2 regions of the Peribacillus suis genome follow, and region 2 is predicted to be linked to the other one. Evidence: riboswitches for the same ligand, from Rfam matches in the RefSeq annotation. Region 2 holds a riboswitch; the other holds the start of a gene.

Region 1 (9,385 bases), 2.0 Mb from region 2:
ATCAAAATCCGAAAATGCTCATCCCCGCAGTCCGAAAGAGCAAGGTCGAGTCTGTCTCTTTCAACGGAAATATCATCTATGCCTAAGAGAGCAACCTTTTCTCCTGACTCCGACTCAAAAGAAACGGAAGTGTTATCCAATATCTTGACCCCGAGATTCAGAAGTGAGGCATCCAATTCATGAAAGTCCCCTTCGTAATCATTATTCCCCCATACAAAATATATAGGACCAATCTCTTTCAGTTTCAAGATATTTTTTTCTACCCGCTCTAAAGGGACTCCACTTTCCCTGATATCCCCTCCAATAATGACTAAATCCGCTTTACCAACGACATCTTCGATTAAACGATCCGATATGATTCTCCGATGTAGATCGGAAATAAAAAAAATCCGAATTTCCCCAAATCCTTCCGGAAAGTTGCTGAAATATAAATCCTGGATAAGTAGCCTATCTTGTTTAGCTGTACGCCACATGTAAAAAACCATCACACATATAAGCAGTAGCAAACCCAAAAACACATAAACCAAAAACATCTTTCATTAAACCTTCTTTCTTTTCATTACCGAAATCCTTCCGAAACTTACTCATAAAACCATAATACCCGCTATTCAATATTCCTAACTAGGAGTTTATTTATTTTCATGAAATAAGTTAATATCATAGTTCTTCTTCATCATGTCAAATACCTTGTGCCGATTTTTCCATTCATCCTCTTTTTCCCACAACTGTTTGCTTTTGTTGATAATTTCACATCGAAGCAATTGAAATTCCTTTTCTGCTTTATCCATTTTCTTTTTGATCATCATCATATAACCATAGATTCCGGTCGTCGCAGCCAAAAATAAAAAATGGCTAAAATGGTCAACAAAGACACTGAACATCTTAAAGAACGAATAGGAATAAGGAACAACTATATATAAATAAAGATATATCAAGAAAAGAGCAGCGATAATCATTGTTGCCCATAAACTATGAAGATGCTTCTTTTTGAGCGTCTCGAATTTTTTTTTGCGGACCACAACATTCTGTAACATTTGTTTTGCCGCCTGATCGGTTTTATCATCCAATAAAATGATTGCCGGTTCCATTTATCTTCCCCCTCTTTCCTAATCCTTCAAATCATGATATGAGGTTGTCTTGGAAAAAATGATAATGGGGCGGATCTTTACTATAAATAACCCAACCTTAGGAAAAAAAGCACCCTGTCGTTCTTAAGAGACAGAGTGCTTTTGCTTTTACTTTTTCAGTGGTATCTTCAAGACTTGTCCCTTCGAAATCTCATTGCCATTCAGCCCGTTCCATTTCTGAATTAGCGCAATGCCTTCCTGCGATTTGTAGTAGTTCATCGCAATCCTGAACAATGTCTCTTCTGCCTGAACCGTATGGTAAACAACTTTATATCCGTCAGCCTCCGATTTGGTAGCTGCGGCATCCCCAGAAGCTACTTTATTATCTGCTTCTTGTTTGGCTTTCGCTTCCGCTTCTGCTTTAGCCTTTGCTTCTGCCTCTTGTTTGGCTTCCGCTTCTTGTTTGGCTTTTACTTCCGCCTCTGCTTTAGCCTTTGCTTCCGCTTCTTGTTTGGCTTTTTTCTTTGCTCTTTCTTCTGCAGCCTTATCTTCCTCTTGCTTTTTTTCTTTAAGCTTAGCAGTATCTTTTTCTTCTTTTTCCTTAATATCCCCGGCCGTTGCCGTTGTCGGCACAGCCTCTTCTATAGTTTCTTCGTCATCACTAAAATTCACCACTTCACTACTTTTGGTATCCTTTTCAGGCCTATCCTGAAGGTATGTATAAAGACTATAAAATCCTATAGGAAGCAAAATGAAAAATAGCGATAATAATTTAATCATTGGGAACTTTATCTTCACTTTGCTTTTTTTCTTTTTACTCTGATGAACCTCACTTCTTTTTGGTAAAGATGACTTCACCTTATGACGATCGGATCGCGTACGAAGTTCTCCAGCTTGATCGTTTTCATTCTCTTTTACACGACTCATCTAAGTCACCACCCTCTTCACATACTGCCAGCTTTACATACTTATGTCTTATTAATATACCGAGGATAAAATCTATTAAAAAATGGGCTGTGATCGTCACTAAAATATTTTGGGTCCATTCAAACAAAAATCCGATGAGAAAGCTTAAAAGCGTCACATTCAAAAATAAAAACCAATTAAATAAGTAACGATAATGAACCGCCGCAAAGATAATGCTCGTCCACAATAAGCCTATATGTGTCTGCATAACACCACGAAATAATAATTCCTCGCTAACCGCTACTAACAAAGAGACGATAAAGATCATGGGATATGGTAGGCTACTGAAAATGCGTTCATTGACTCCACCATCATCCTGATAGGAAACAGGGGTCACTTTCATCATAACCACATCAAAAATGACCACTAAGATTCCAGCAGGGACACCTATCAACAAAATATCCATATCTTTAATGTCAAATAAAGAACGAAAGGTAGAAAAATCTTCAAATAAGATAATACCTAAAAAAAAGCCAATCGTTAAGAGAATAATTTGGGTCAGGAACAAATTATATAGTAACTGTTTGTCTGTCAGCTGTTTAATTAATTGCGCCTGCTTATTTTTCATGCCCATTATCCTTATCCAATAAGATAAAAGCTAATTCCTGTTTCCATGTAGAATATGAATTACCCTGCTGTTCCTTTACTGCCGGCCATACATCCAAGATATTTTTTGCATCTATTCCACAACGATCGCAACATACGTCATTCCCTTTTTGCTGCTCTTCTTCAAAATAATGCAAAATGCCCAAACGCCTACATATTTTAGTATGAATCCAATTCAAAAAAACGTTCAGCTTTGCCTGATTTTGCATCTTTCTTGTATGACAATAGTCTTTCATCCTTGTTCTATGCAATGGTGAGTCATCATCCGTCAGAAATTGTGTAAAAAAACGGAATTGAATATCATTCAAGGAAAAGCTCTGAAGAAGATGCTCTTTTTCAGAAAGACTTAAATCAGCCATACTTCTATTCGCTTCATTTAAATACGAACAAACGGCCTCAATTTGATGGTCAGTTGGTAGCTGTTGTTCCATCAAATGCAACGGAAGTCCTTCATCTCCTTCGCTATATAGTAAAATGGCTACACTTTGTTTTTGGTCACGGCCTGCCCTCCCTATTTCTTGAAGGTATGATTCCATTGTGGATGGCATATGAAAATGGATGACAAATCTAACATCAGCTTTATTGACTCCCATTCCAAACGCACTCGTTGCACAAATGATTTTTAACTGGCCCAAGATGAATTGCTGCTGAATGAGCATTCTTTGCTCCTGTTCCATACCTCCATGATAATAATTGACACTACCGACTCCATTTTCCTGTAAAAAACCCGAGACCGCTTCAGCCACTTTTTTCGAAGAAAAATAAATAATTCCACTACCTGGAAATTCCCTGACAAGCGAGAGGACACGGGCAAGCTTTTCTTCGTAGCTATATATATTTTCCACAAGTATCGCGATATTTTCCCGATCAACGGATGAAACGATTTCCTTGGGTTGGGAGATATTCAAGTTCCTGATTATATCTTGCCGTACTTCTTTTGTTGCTGTTGCCGTCAAGGCAAGCGTTAATGGGTTACTTAACTTACGCCTCACTTCTCCCAAGTTCAAGTAATCCGGCCTGAAATCATATCCCCATTGAGAAATGCAATGCGCCTCGTCAATGACAAATAAGCCTATGTCAATTTTCCTTAAAGACTGGATTACACTTTCTAGCCCAAGCATTTCGGGAGACAGAAAAATAAACCGATACGTTTGCAATCGTTCAAATGCCTGTTTTTTTTGATACGCGGTCAAAAAAGAATTGAGGGTCAGAACACTTTTTTCCCCTCTCATCTTAAGCTGATCCGCCTGATCCTGCATCAAGGATAATAACGGTGAAACAATTATAGCCGTCTTATTGATAAGGTAAGCAGGGAGCTGATAACATAATGATTTACCAGACCCTGTGGGAAGCATTGCCAATGTGTCGGTCCCTTCTAGCAAGGATTCGATTACCTCATGCTGTCCAGGACGAAAATTGTCAAATCCAAATTTATCTTTCAGGACTGTATTCAAGTTCATCCTCTATCACCTATTTTCGCAAGTACAAGCCTTATTTGAAAAAAACTAATTTGCTCATTATCGACAGCTTCCTTGATTGCCTTGAGTTTTCTCGTATTCAACCGTTTAATGACCGTAATGATTTTGTCTTCATCCTCTATTGGAACATAGTCATTTATCGAAAAACTTTTGTCCGATAGCACGATTTCTACGAGATGATCCTCAATCGTATTTCCTTTTAAGCGACGAATCTCTGCAATTTCCTGTATCGTTTTCCCTGCCTGAATATATTGCAGAGTCGTATGTGTCGATTGTGTTAGATGAGGATGCCCACCATTTTTCCAATCATGGATTAAAGAAGCCAACAGAGGGTAATCGCGTACTGTTGATATCTCTGCGAGCATTTGATGCAATGAATCGAGAAAAACGTAGTGCACAAACCACTCATCAATTTCTTTCCTTTTTCCAATCTGCTCAAACGTAAGTCCGATTCGATTGACTCCCGTAATTTTCAAAACAAAAATGTCACGGTTCAACTCACTTTGCATCTCTAAGAGGGTGACCAATTCATCAAAAAGATGCTGAGCAAGTAACTCTCGATTTTGTTGGTTGGCATATAAAAAACCCTTTACGAATTCCTGTACTCGTTGATTCTGTTGTATCGGATAAAAAGGCCTTTCATTGTGGACAATATGGGATATAGTTTGGATAAGAAGATTGAGTCTTCTCCAAAAATCCGGGGTGATGTTTTGGTATTTCCACCCATTTAGTGATAAAGGAAGAGGCCACTTTTTGAAATAAGAGGCCAACGCCCCTCCTCCTTGTTCACTAATCAAATACACATCATTTTTTTCCGTTGGTTCGATTAGTTTCAGTTCAAGAAACAATTTTATGTTTTGAGATAACTCCTCCCGGGTAAAACGAGGCATAGTCCCAAATATGTTCGTCAGACCAAATAAATGCGCATCCTGAATAGTCTGGGACGATTTTTTACCCTGAAGCATATGATAAATTGCGTAGATGGAACGCTCACCTTGGAACTTTTGTATCGCATATAAAATGATTGCTTGAAGATAATTGTTCATGAAACTCACATCCTTGTTCCATTTATCCAATTATATTGTAACAAAAATCTGCAAATACCGCCTTTTTTTATGTCATATATGCAACGATATTTGTGAATAAACAACTAAATACGTACTCGTTATAAAGAAATTTTCCCAATAATTTGTGTTGACTTTTCATATACTGCCGTATTATCGTTACATTTTCTATTGATAAGTTCGGCATTCGGTCTTACAATAAGAAAGAGATGTTAATCTATAATAAAAAGGTTTTGAGTTGTAAATCAACTTAGGAGGGGTTTTATTCATGGCTAAATTTACTATTGTTGATAAAGAAACATGTATCGCTTGTGGAGCTTGTGGAGCTGCAGCACCAGATATCTATGATTATGATGATGAAGGAATTGCTTTTGTTACGCTAGATGATAACGAAGGAATCGTTGAAATCCCCGATGTTCTTATAGATGACATGATGGATGCATTTGAAGGATGCCCCACAGACTCTATCAAAGTCGCAGACGAATCATTCGAGGGCGACGCTTTAAAATTCGAATAAGAATAAAAGCCATTTTCATTTTGAGAATGGCTTTTTTTATGTATTTTTTAAAACTTCTCCCCATACATTAAAGAGGCAGAAACAACCCAGTTATCATCTGGTTGTTTCTGCCTCTTTTTATATATTAAGCATGTTTATATAACACTTGTTTTATTGATCCATGTTTGGAGTTTAACAAATAATAGCATGAAAACGGAAGTAATGAGCACTCCTTTAATGATGTTAAAAGGGAGTATTGCCGCAGTTACGAATTGTCTTGACTCTGGTGCGGTCATGGCATCCCATCCCATAAAGAAAGTATATGCCGGTAAAAAGACATAATAGTTCAAGACACTCATAATTAGCGCCATGGAAACTGTTCCGGCTAGCAAGGCAAATGTCATTCCTTTTTTCGAACTTATTTTTTTATATACATAATATGTTGGCAGTATGAATAATACCCCCGCTATAAAGTTAGAGATATGTCCAACCGGTACACCCGTATCGCTTCCAGTCATGACCATATCCAATAAGTTTTTCAGGAATTCAACTAAAACTCCTGCAAGCGGTCCGAAAATCAATGCCGCCATCAGTGCTGGGATGTCACTAAAATCAATGTTCAGAAAAGGCGGAAATCCCGGAAATGGAAAATTCAAAAGCATTAGTAGGTAGGAAAGACTTCCTAGCATTGCAAGTGTGACCATCTTTTTAACTTTGTTCGATTTCATAGTTCTCTCTCCTTCTTTTTCTTGATCTACCTTGAAAAAGAGGTTAGGGATCCTTCATGAATGTTGATGTTCAATAAAAAACCCCTTAATTCCGACAGAATTAAAGGGATAAATTAAAGGTTTCATCAAACAAACGTTCAGCACTTGACTGTTTGAACGCATTCAGGAACCTCCATCTTCTCCCATCCAGACTATACTGTCGGCTTTGGAATCTCACCAAATCCTGCCCTAAGGCTCGCGGGCTTAGAAGAATTTTTCTTCATCACCGCCGGTGGGGAGTTACACCCCGCCCCGAAGATAGACCTATAAAATTAATTTACAATTTTCATTATAAATGATTTTTCTTTTTTTGAATAGTATTTTCATCGCAACTATGAATTTACGACAATCGAATATTACACTTTTATTCATTTTAAACAAAATATGTATTTATAATCACGACATTTTACTCGGTCTAAAATAATTTTTATTTTTAGAAAATTACGACTCAAACCCTTTGCCCTTGCGGTTTTGGACGAGTGAATTTCAAAGCAACTTTAATTAAAGCGCTTACATATAGGTATGCCAAATTGACAGTTTTCCCATTTCAATTGTAAAATTAACTGAAATTTAAGAGAATTTTACCTAGGAAGGTGTTTACACGTGTATCAGATTTTAGTAGCAGATGCCATCAAACCAGAAGGACTCGGACCGCTTTCAGAGGCATCCAATATTCTTCTTATTCAGAAGACTGTAGAAGAAGCAGCAAACGAACTTGATCAGATCGATGCAATACTGGTTAGAAGTGCAACAAAAGTTACAGAAGATTTAATGAACCGCATGCCAAAACTAAAGATCATTGCTCGCGCAGGTGTCGGCGTTGATAACATTGACATTCCTGCTGCAACAAAACGAGGAATCGTTGTTGTGAATGCTCCTGACGGAAATACAATTTCAACAGCTGAACATACATTTGCCATGATGGCTTCCTTGATGCGCCATATTCCGCAAGCTTATGCTTCCCTGAAAAATGGAGAATGGAAACGATCTTCTTATACAGGAACGGAACTTCGCGGAAAAACTTTAGGCATTGTTGGTTTCGGACGAATTGGTGGAGAGATTGCCAAACGCGCAAAAGTTTTCGGCATGGAAGTCATAGTTTATGACCCATTCTTAACAGCCGATCGTGCAAAAAAAATGTCCGTAACTTCCCTGACTTTAGATGAATTGCTCCCTAAAGCAGATATAATCACTGTACATACACCTCTAACGGACGAAACTAGAGGGTTAATCAATAAAGAAAAGTTACTCACCTGTAAAAAAGGCGTGTACGTATTAAACTGTGCGCGTGGCGGAATCCTTGATGAAGATGATTTATATGAAATGATTGTCGAGGGACATGTAGCTGGAGCCGCATTGGATGTTTTTGTTGAAGAACCACCGCTTGGCCATAAATTACTTGAACTTGATAACGTCATCGCTACTCCTCATTTAGGAGCTTCCACTAAAGAAGCCCAATTGAATGTTGCCGTTCAAGTCGCCCAAGAAGTATTAACCTATTTTGAAGGTAATCCTGTATCAAGTTCAATTAACCTTCCAGCCATTTCTAAAGAGGTGTTTGAAAAGGTTCAGCCATTCTATCAACTAGTCCAACAAATGGGCTCCATTGCCTCACAATGCATGAAAGAAGGCATTCAGGAGATTTCCGTAACTTATGCAGGTGAATCATTGGACTTCGACACCGCTATTCTAACAAAAAGCCTAATAGCAGGCTTCTTCAAATCAAGAGTAGATGCTTCAGTTAATGAAGTGAATGCGCTATTGGTTGCTAAAGAGCGTGGCATTACCATTGGCGAAAAGGTTTCTACTGACTCTCTAGGTTATTCTAACCTGATCAGTCTAAAAGTAAAAGGCGACACTCGCGAATTAACCATTAGTGGTACTCATATCGAGAACTATGGTTCCCGGATTGTCAATCTGAATGGTTTCAAAATTGATTTCCATCCAGAAGCTAATTTACTTTATATCCAACACACTGATAAACCTGGAGTAATCGGTAACGTCGGTAAAATTCTTGGTGATCATGCCGTAAATATCGCGACTATGCAAGTTGGTCGTAAAGAAGCTGGCGGGGAAGCTATCATGGTATTGAGTTTCGATAAACCATTAGAAGATAATATGAAGCAATTCTTAGAGGAAACACAAGAAATTACTTTCATGGCCCGAATAGCTTTATAATTTCCACTTAAGGATGCCCCACTAGCGGGCATCCTTTTTTTGTTGAACGACCCTCATCTGCCTCTCACATCGCAAGCATGCACTTGACCTTTAATTAACTAAGTTAGGAGCAACGGGTACTGTAATCTCTTCCGATAAATTCAGAGAACCTACCATTTCTACAGGGGAGTTTTCAAACTTCACCTTTGCATAGCCAAAGTCTTTAGCTGTAAATAGAATGACTTCCAAACCTTGAAGCGACTCTGAATCATTCTTCAAGCGGCCTTCTTGTGCCAGTTCTACAGTTACTAAACCCCCATCATATGTTAGGTTCTCCCACTTCAAACTCTCCGGTAGAGCAGAAGAAATCCCTTCTATGCCAGGTTCCTCCTTTGCCGCTTGTAGGGCCTCTTCCATGTTCTGATAATCGATATTGCTAGGCACAAGGAAACTTGAAGATGATTTATCCGTGTGATAAAGAAAGAATGTGCGATTCTTGTGCTGGGGAATTTCTTCTTCTATTACTGTTCCGGCATGAGCAAAACTGGCACCAGATTTTCCGTCCGTTGTAAATGTCACTTTATCAATATTTAGATAGGATAAGGTTTCTTCCATGGTTCTAAGAAACACGATATCCTCATCCAACAGATTACTGCCTGCCCGTAATTCGATATTTGCTGTGTTGTTGGTGGGAACATGGGATACCTTAATATCTAGAGGGAAATAATCGGACAGGCCATATTTTTTCTCATTAATGGTCGACATCTTTTTTACCACCTGATCC
Region 2 (9,385 bases):
GGCAAGTGTCGTCATTCTTTACACGTTATTCGGTGGCTTCCTTGCCGTGAGTTGGACGGATTTTGTTCAAGGAACCATCATGTTCATTGCCTTAATTCTAGTACCTGTCGTCACCATTGTAAATATAGGAGGCTGGACTCCAACATTTACGGAAATAAAATCAATTGATCCGACCCTTTTGCATGCGTTTGAAGGAATGTCGACGATTGGGATCATTTCGTTGCTGGCATGGGGACTTGGTTATTTTGGCCAACCGCATATCATCGTCCGATTCATGGCGATATCTTCCGTGAAAGAATTGAAAAGTGCCCGTCGCATCGGTATGGGCTGGATGGTGTTCGCCATTGTAGGTGCCATGTTCACAGGATTGGTCGGGATTTCTTACTTTAGCAAGGCGAATGCGCCTTTGGGGGAAGCGAATGCAGAATCAGTATTCATCCTCCTTTCTAAAGAGTTGTTCCCGTCTCTAATTACGGGATTCTTGCTGGCGGCGATTCTATCCGCAGTCATGAGCACGATCGCTTCTCAATTATTGGTGTCGGCAAGTGCGTTGACGGATGACTTCTATAAACAGTTTGTTCGTCCAAATGCTTCAGATAAGGAATTAGTGCTGGTTGGACGGTTGGGCGTATTGGCGATATCCGTGATTGCCCTTATTTTAGCGTTCAACCCGAGCGGGACCATTTTAAAATTGGTCGGGTATGCTTGGGCAGGTTTCGGCTCGGCATTCGGACCGGTCATTTTACTGAGCCTTTTCTGGAGAAGAATGACAAAATGGGGAGCACTGGCTGGAATGGTCATCGGTACGGTAACCGTGATCGTATGGGAATCCATTGACAAGTTCGCGGAAGTCTACGAAATCATACCTGGCTTTATCGCAGGTACGCTTGCCGTCGTGATTTTCAGTCTGTTATCGGCGAAACCTTCTAAAGAAATAGACGAAGATTTTGATCAGGCTGTTAAAAACCTGACTAAATAGAATGCGCTGTTCAATTGAATGGATGGCACTCTCTTTTCAATCATTAGCAAAAACATGGTACAATAGCTGTAAAGTCCTTATGTGTAGTGCATGAGGACTTTTTTTTGAGTGAGTTGGGAATAATAAGCCAAAAAATAAATATAAAGGATACGCGATGAACCATTCACATAAAATTGCAGGTAAAGTAGCTATTATATATATGATCATTGGGGCCTTATGGATTTTTGTTACCGATTACATCTCGATGTCCCGCGCAAAAGAGAATGTTTACACCTATGCGATGTTCCAGCATTCGAAGGGGTGGATCTATATATTCATAACCGGGATCATTCTCTATGTCATCATCCGGTATTGGACAGGGAAAATGTTGCGGTCCCAACAGGAATTCAACTTGAAGGATGAGCAGTATCAATCCTTGTTTAAGCACAATCCAGATAGTGTTCTACAATTGGATCTTGAAGGCAGGATCATGTCGGTTAATCCAAAAGCCGAAAAGTTCCTCGGGGTCCGAGGTGAGGCATTAAAAGCAAAACAAGCGGGATACTTCATCGATTTGATCGAAAATGAAAAAGCATCTGATTATTTTATCAAGTCTTTGGAGGGAGAAGCTGTACACTTCGAAACGAATATCCAGAGGATGGATGACGAAAAGCGAATCATGCGTGTCACCTTTGTGCCCATCATTGTCCACAAGGAGTTACTTGGAATCTATGCCATCGTCCGGGACATTACCAAGGTCCGGCGTGAAGAGGAATTGATGATCATGTCTGAAAAGCTCTCCGTCATCGGGCATCTCTCGGCAGCCGTGGCACATGAAATAAGAAATCCGTTGACATCATTAAAAGGGTTCGTGCAATTAATGGATATGACCAAGGAAGTCGACCCGTTGCATACTGACATCATGTTAAAGGAAATTGAACGCATCAATATCATTTCGAGCGAGTTGCTCGTCCTTGGCAAGAAACAGGATGTCACCTTCCGTAAGCTGGACCTTGGGGATTGCCTGCATCAAGTGTATACACTCATGAAAGCTGAATCGAACCTGAACAATATTGAGATGGCCATTGAAGTGAAAGGGGCAGACCCCGTTTTAGTCATGGCCGATTCGATCGAGCTTAAACAGCTATTCATCAATCTCATCAAGAATGGCATCGAGGCTGTTGGTGAGAATGGAAAAATTGACATATCCCTGCAAATCATCGATGATCATGCTATAGTCATGGTCAGTGATAATGGGATCGGGATGGAGCCAGAGCGGTTGGAGCGAATTGGTGAACCGTTTTATTCGATAAAAGAAAAGGGAACGGGAATCGGGCTTACCATCTGTCAGAAAATTGTCCATCGATTGAATGGTGAGATGCGATTTGAAAGTGAGAAACATAAAGGGACTACGGTGACAATTCGGATTCCGTTGGCTACTACCCTATAACAAATGGTACTATAAAGGATATGAAAAGTTTTTTTATTAAAGGAGAACGATATGAGCGAATTACCTGTATTACTGAACGATAGAAAGCCTTTTATCCAGGAAGTCTGGAAAAAGTCAGGCTTTGCACAACTTACGCCGGTACAAACGAAAACGATTCCTGTCATTGCACAAGGAAAAGACGTCATGGCCGAATCTCCAACGGGGACGGGAAAGACACTTGCTTATTTACTGCCATTGCTTGAAAAAATAGATCCTGAAAAAAAATCCCCCCAAGCTTTAATCTTGGCTTCATCACGGGAATTGGTGATGCAGATCAATGAAGAGATTCGGATTTGGTCGGAAGGTAGCGGTATTTCTGGAGCAGCCTTCATTGGTGGTGCCAATGTGAAGCGTCAGTTGGACAAACTGAAGAAGCATCCGCAAGTGATTGCGGGAACACCAGGCCGTGTCTATGAATTGATTGCCCAAAAGAAGTTGAAGATGCATGAAGTGAAAACGATCGTACTCGATGAAGGAGATCAATTGATCATTCCCGAGCATATGCAAACAATCAACAATATTATCAAAACGACGCTTAAGGACCGCCAAATCATGGTGTTCTCGGCGACCCTTCCCGAAGAAACGGAAAAAGTGGCCCGAGGATTCATGAATGAACCGGAATTGATCAAGGTTGATAAAAGTGAAAAAATGGATTCGAAGGTCGATCATCTTTATTTTGTAGTCGAAAGACGCGAAAAGTCCAAAATCTTGGAGAAAATCACAAGATTGAAAGATGTGAAGGCATTGGCCTTTTTGAACGATATTGCCGAGCTTAGCGTGTTACATGAGAAGCTTAAGTATAAAGGCATCGAAATGGGCGTACTTCACGGGGAGTCGAATAAAGTCGATCGTGAAAAAGCGTTGCGTAAGCTTCGTTCTGGAAAGTCACCGATGTTGATTGCAACCGATGTGGCGGCCCGTGGACTTGATATTAAAGGACTGACAGCCGTCGTTCATATTGATATGGCTGAAAACATTGACCAATATATTCATCGGTCTGGTAGAACGGGACGTGCCGGAGCGGATGGCACGGTCATCTCGATCGTGACGGAAAGAGAAGAGCGTGAGTTGAAGAAAATGGCTCGCGAACTTGAAATCCCCTTAACGAAAGTCACTTTCTATGGTGGGAATATCGTAGAAGAAGAATAGGCATGAAGAATGGAGATGGCCATGAAGGCTGTCTCTTTTTTTATGTTCTGTAGCGTAATCCGGCTATCCTCATTTGACGTTCCTATTTGATAGATTGCAAGCTTTTTAAAGGAAAACTGGCCGCTTCACAAGCTTTGTGGATGATTAACAAGGGCAACAGGACTAAACCTGTACGAATGTCCAGGCGACTTACATTGAAAACGCTTCCAAAATATGTTTTTTTAACATATGATAGATATAGCTATTTGGATAGGGGGAGTTAGAATGGGAGAGAAATATAAGCATATTGAAACAGCTGTGATTCATGAAGGATATGATTCGAAGGAGCATTTAGGAAGCTTGACCACACCTTTGTTTCAAACCTCGACATTTACGTTCGATACGGCCGAACAAGGGGAAAACCGGTTTGCTGGTTTAGAAGATGGATATATTTACTCGAGGCTGGGAAATCCGACGGTTCGGGTGCTGGAAGAGAAGATTGCGGCCTTGGAAGGCGGGGAAGCGGGACTTGCGTTCAGTTCAGGGATGGCTGCCGTGTCTGCGGTCCTTTTTGCTTTGACCAAAGCCGATGACCATATCGTTTGTTCAAAAGGCTTGTATGGATGTACTTTCGGCCTTCTTCAACTGATGGAGGAAAAATACCGGATCACCCACGATTTTTGCGATATGGAAACGGAGGACCAGCTAAGGAGCATGATCCGTCCGAATACGACCTGCATCTATGTAGAGACGCCGATTAATCCGACGATGAAAATGATCGATTTAGCATTGGTCATGAAAGTCGCCAAGGAGAATAATGTGCCTGTCGTGGTCGATAATACGTTTTCCACTCCATATTTACAGAAGCCACTGGAATTTGGATGTGATGTCGTCCTTCATAGTGCTACGAAGTATCTTTGTGGACATGGGGACGTTGTGGCGGGTCTGATTGTCGGAAAGAAGGAGTTTATCAATCAGGTGGCCATGACAACACAGAAGGATATCGGAGGGATTATTTCGCCATTTGATGCATGGTTGCTGTTGCGGGGATTGAAGACGTTGCCAGTCAGGATGGATCGTCACGCTTCTAATGCAACGGAGATCTTTCGCATGCTGAAACAGCATCAACGGGTTAAGGCCGTCTATTATCCAGGCGACGCAGAATCAGGGGATTATCGGATCATGGAAAAACAGATGAAATCCGGTGGAGGCATGATTTCCTTTGAACTGGAGGGGACAAAACAGGATGCCCAACGATTCCTCAATAACTTGAAGCTTATAAAAATCGCGGTCAGCCTAGGAGACGCTGAATCCTTGATCCAGCATCCCGCTACGATGACACACTCGTCCATCCCAAAAGAATCAAGAACGCAGATGGGCATCACCGACCAACTCATACGGCTCTCCGTCGGCCTAGAATCCTGGCATGACATCTGGTCTGACCTTGAACAGGCGTTTTAGGGGTCTGACCCCTTTTATTTCCTGAATTATTTCCTGAGGTTCCTGATCAGGACGGTTATGGATAGGATGAGGATGAGGGGGGCCAGGATATAGGATGTGGTGGTGATTGTCGGATGGGGCGTGCTGTTCCTTACGCCGATTCCGATGATGGCCCAGACGAAGACGAGTGGGTAGCACCAGTCCTTGTTTTTAATGGCAAAGATGAATGCCAGAGCCGTGGCTACGAGTAAGAGGGCGATCGTCCATGCTACATCGGAAAACCCGAAACCATTCCAGCCGATATAGGTCAGATAGTAGGAAATGTTAGCAATGGTCGCGACGCTCACCCATCCTAGATAGACGGAAAAGGGCATCAAGTCGAGAAAGGCATGCCTCACTTTTATAATGTTTGTGTAAATGACAATCAAGGTCAATAAAAGTGTAATGATGATGATGACGGATAACAGGAAGTATTCGTAATGCCAAGCTAATAGCCAGGCTCCGTTAAATACACAGCTTAAGGCGAACCATGGGAAAGAGACCATATATGCGGGACTTGTTTTGTGTTTCCCCATAAACTGTCTGGCTACCCAGATGGCAAGAAGAAAATAAATCAATCCCCATATCGAGAATACATAGCCGGCTGGGGTAAAAAGAACGTCCAGTTTCCCGGAAACTTCTCCTGAGGTTTGGCCGTTGAAGGGAAGGTAATTAGCCAGGAAATTCATCGTGATGACGAATAGATAGGCAACAAGGTTGATAAGAACAATTAGCATGTGTCTTCCTCCTTTGAATGAAATTGGGACATATTATCTTATTCCTTTTAAATTGGAGAGATAACCTTTTTTAGCACATCGGAAGGAAGGATTCTTACTTAGTGGAGAAAAGATGTATTCAATTGTCTGTAAAGGGATAAAGGTACAACACGTCTAAAAAATAAGGACCTTGCTACTTTTACTGCAGCAAGGTCCTTTAAAGGTGTTTAATTAATTAGTGAAATTAGGATTTAGCGTTAACAACCGTTTCATCCTTTTTTTCGGGGGTTACATATTCTTCTTTTAATATGGAATAATAGGCGCTGTCTAATAATGTACCCTTCGTCATGTGGCTTTTACGGTGAATCCCTTCACACTTCATGCCTAAGCGATCCAATACTTTCCCGGATGCGGCATTTATCACATCACATTCAGCAAATACTCGCTCCAAATCCAAAACATTGAAGGCTAATTCCAGTATTGATTTTCCCGCTTCGGTCATATAGCCTTTACCCCAGAAATTCCGGTTTAAAGTATAACCCAGTTCTCCACATTTGTTCGATTCATGCACTCTGAATTCGATAGCCCCAATCATTTTGTTGTCTTCCTTTAACACGAGTGCATATTTGCCGATAGGCTCTTCCAAGAAATAGTTCGCTATGAAGTTCTTAGTCTGGTCCAAATCTTTATGTTTGTCGTAAAGGTAACGTGTCGTTTCTTCATCAGATGTATATTCATACATATCCTCAGCATCATCAAGCGAAACCGGACGTAAGATGATACGCTCGCTTTCGATATGATTGTGATGAACCATTAAAAGGTTTGTCTTTCCCATTTGAATTCCCCATTTTTTCTTATTTTTACAATTATTATATCATGATTCAATACATCTAATAAGAAAATAATGGAATAAATTTTAGCATCTCACTCAGATCGTGTATACGAGATTTGTATTATGGCAGGGATTCATTGATATGTAAGCACCACGGCTATAGTCGCTTACATAGGATGGATTCCTCCCTTTTCTTATATGATTTGCTTGCAACTATCGATTCATTTTAGGATAGGTGTTTTACATCCGCACTTTAGAGTGTTAAAATAATGGAAGATTCAAAAAAATAGTTAGTCCTTCGGGGTCGGGTGAAAATCCCAACCGGCGGTGATGAAGCAATTCTAAGCCCGCGAGCCTTATAAAGGCAGGATTTGGTGAGAATCCAAAGCCGACAGTATAGTCTGGATGGGAGAAGGACGTGTGAAATCCAAGTGTATACGTACGCCTATTTTTTCAGAATATGAAATGATGGGTTTATTAGGTATACCATTTTTTTCACTCATTTCTCCTGCTAACTCCTTAGGCGATCCTAAGGGGTTTTTTATATGTGTATAAAAGGGGGAGAAACTATGTTTACCGGAATCATTGAGGAGATCGGCACGGTTCATTCCATGAAAAAGGGAAGAAGCAGCATGGAACTGGCCATTTCCTCTAAGAAAGTACTGGAAGATGTCCATCTTGGAGACAGCATTTCCGTTAACGGGGTCTGTTTGACGGTGACTTCCTTCACACAGACTTTATTTACGGTCGATGTGATGCCGGAAACGATGAAAGCTTCATCGATCCGGACATTGAAACCAGGTTCAGAAGTGAATCTTGAACGTGCGATGAGTGCTAATGGACGTTTCGGCGGCCATTTCGTTTCAGGTCATATTGATGGAACGGGCACCATCATGAAAAAAGAACGAAAAGAAAATGCCGTCTATTATGTGATTCAGCTGGAAGAAGGGCTCAGTACATACTGTATGCCAAAAGGATCTGTTGCCATCGATGGGACAAGCTTGACGATATTCGGCATTGAGGGAAATTTGCTGACTGTATCACTCATTCCCTTGACCCATCAGGATACCATTTTGGGCAGGAAGGCGGCAGGCGATATCGTAAACATTGAAAACGACATGTTAGGGAAATATATCATACATCAAATGAAAAACAGCGAATCAAAACCAGGACTGGATTTAGCATTCTTGTCTAAGCATGGATTCTAATAAATGGAGGTGTACAGGATGTTCCATACCATTGAAGAAGCGATTGAAGATTTGAAAGCTGGGAAAGTAATCATCATTTCCGATGATGAAGACCGTGAAAATGAAGGGGATTTCGTGGTGCTTGCAGAAAAGGCGACACCCGAAGCCATCAACTTTATGGCCACGCATGGCCGTGGGTTGATTTGTACGACGATTACCGAACAGTTGGCGAAAAAGCTGAACTTGCATCCGATGGTCAATGATAACACCGATCATCATGGGACGGCCTTCACCGTAAGTGTCGATCATAAAAGCACGTCTACAGGTATCAGTGCGTTCGAACGGTCCCTGACCATCCTTGAGCTTTTGAAGGAAGATTCGGTTGCCGAGGACTTTCAACGCCCGGGGCACACTTTTCCGTTGATAGCCAAGGCAGGGGGTGTGTTAAGCCGCACGGGACATACGGAAGCCTCCGTCGACTTGGCCAAGTTATGTGGGGCTGCTCCAGCAGGTGTCATTTGTGAAATCATGAATGAAGATGGAAGCATGGCACGTGTATCCGACTTGGAACTAATTGCGGATAAATTCAACCTGAAATTCATTACGATTGCGGACTTGGTACAATACCGTAAGCAAAAGGAATCATCGCAAGAACAGGTATACATTCAAAATGCATGATGTTTTTAAAATGAGGAGGAAATAGACATGGGGAAAATTATCGAAGCACAATTAATCGGATCGGGACTGAAAGTGGGAATCGTGGTTGGAAGGTTCAATGAGTTCATTACAAGCAAGCTATTGGGCGGAGCATTGGATGGTTTGAAACGCCACGGTGTTGACGAAGATGACGTGGACATCGCTTGGGTGCCAGGAGCATTTGAATTGCCGCTCATTGCCAAGAAACTTGTGAACACGGGGAAATACGACGCAGTGATTGGATTAGGGACGGTCATCAGAGGTTCTACTTCGCATTATGATTATGTCTGCAATGAAGCAGCGAAAGGAATGGCCTCCGTTGCTTTGGATACCGGCATTCCGGTCATCTTCGGATTATTGACGACGGAAAATATCGAGCAGGCCATTGAACGGGCCGGCACGAAATCGGGAAATAAAGGATATGAAGCAGCGGTCAGTGCCATAGAAATGGCGAACCTTGGAAAACTGATTGAACAATAAATTAGATAGAAAGCCGCGGGAGGGCAACCATCCGCGGCTTTCTTCTTGAACAAATTACTTCTCGCTGACTGTCAGCTTTTCCAGGCTTCTTAAAAGGTCTTCAAAACTGGAGAAGTTACTTTCCATTTGGGTAATGAGGGTATTCTGATCCACCACGCTCGCGGCGACTTCCTCAAGGGAAGCGGCATTTTCCTGTACGATGCTGGCAATATTGGTCACTTCATTCGTTGCCGTACTCGAGTTTTGCGTCAAAGCTTGAAGCATGGTTTGAAGTCTGATCGATTGTTCCATGACTTGGAGCGTGTTTCCTTCCATCTCTTTGAAAACGTGTTCGACATCTTCGGACTTTTCCTTTATCATGCCTGCAACATCCAAGCTCTGATTCACGCCATCTGTCACCTCATTAGACTTGATGGAGAT

What was found. Region 2 has a riboswitch for FMN ahead of ribE (riboflavin synthase). Riboswitches for the same ligand answer to the same signal wherever they lie in the genome.
Region 1: another riboswitch for FMN. It lies ahead of AC503W_RS12175 (ECF transporter S component); the one in region 2 lies ahead of ribE (riboflavin synthase).

Annotation. Positions count from the first base shown of each region.
Region 1 is NZ_CM182019.1:2,500,009-2,509,393, forward strand. It holds gene AC503W_RS12140 (metallophosphoesterase) at 1-473, opposite strand, end outside; gene AC503W_RS12145 (DUF2663 family protein) at 630-1,088, opposite strand; gene AC503W_RS12150 (LysM peptidoglycan-binding domain-containing protein) at 1,236-1,994, opposite strand; gene AC503W_RS12155 (CPBP family intramembrane glutamic endopeptidase) at 1,972-2,601, opposite strand; gene AC503W_RS12160 (RecQ family ATP-dependent DNA helicase) at 2,591-4,099, opposite strand; gene AC503W_RS12165 (YpbB family protein) at 4,096-5,163, opposite strand; gene AC503W_RS12170 (ferredoxin) at 5,450-5,698, shown strand; gene AC503W_RS12175 (ECF transporter S component) at 5,833-6,405, opposite strand; FMN riboswitch at 6,576-6,708, opposite strand; gene serA (phosphoglycerate dehydrogenase) at 7,048-8,622, shown strand; gene AC503W_RS12185 (RsiX family anti-sigma factor) at 8,713-9,385, opposite strand, start outside.
Region 2 is NZ_CM182019.1:541,109-550,493, forward strand. It holds gene putP (sodium/proline symporter PutP) at 1-979, shown strand, start outside; gene AC503W_RS02625 (ATP-binding protein) at 1,134-2,408, shown strand; gene AC503W_RS02630 (DEAD/DEAH box helicase) at 2,460-3,596, shown strand; gene megL (methionine gamma-lyase) at 3,861-5,036, shown strand; gene AC503W_RS02640 (TspO-related membrane protein) at 5,063-5,791, opposite strand; gene AC503W_RS02645 (GNAT family N-acetyltransferase) at 6,015-6,605, opposite strand; FMN riboswitch at 6,893-7,023, shown strand; gene ribE (riboflavin synthase) at 7,172-7,810, shown strand; partial or broken gene ribB (3,4-dihydroxy-2-butanone-4-phosphate synthase) at 7,829-8,431, shown strand; gene ribH (6,7-dimethyl-8-ribityllumazine synthase) at 8,495-8,965, shown strand; gene AC503W_RS02665 (methyl-accepting chemotaxis protein) at 9,020-9,385, opposite strand, start outside.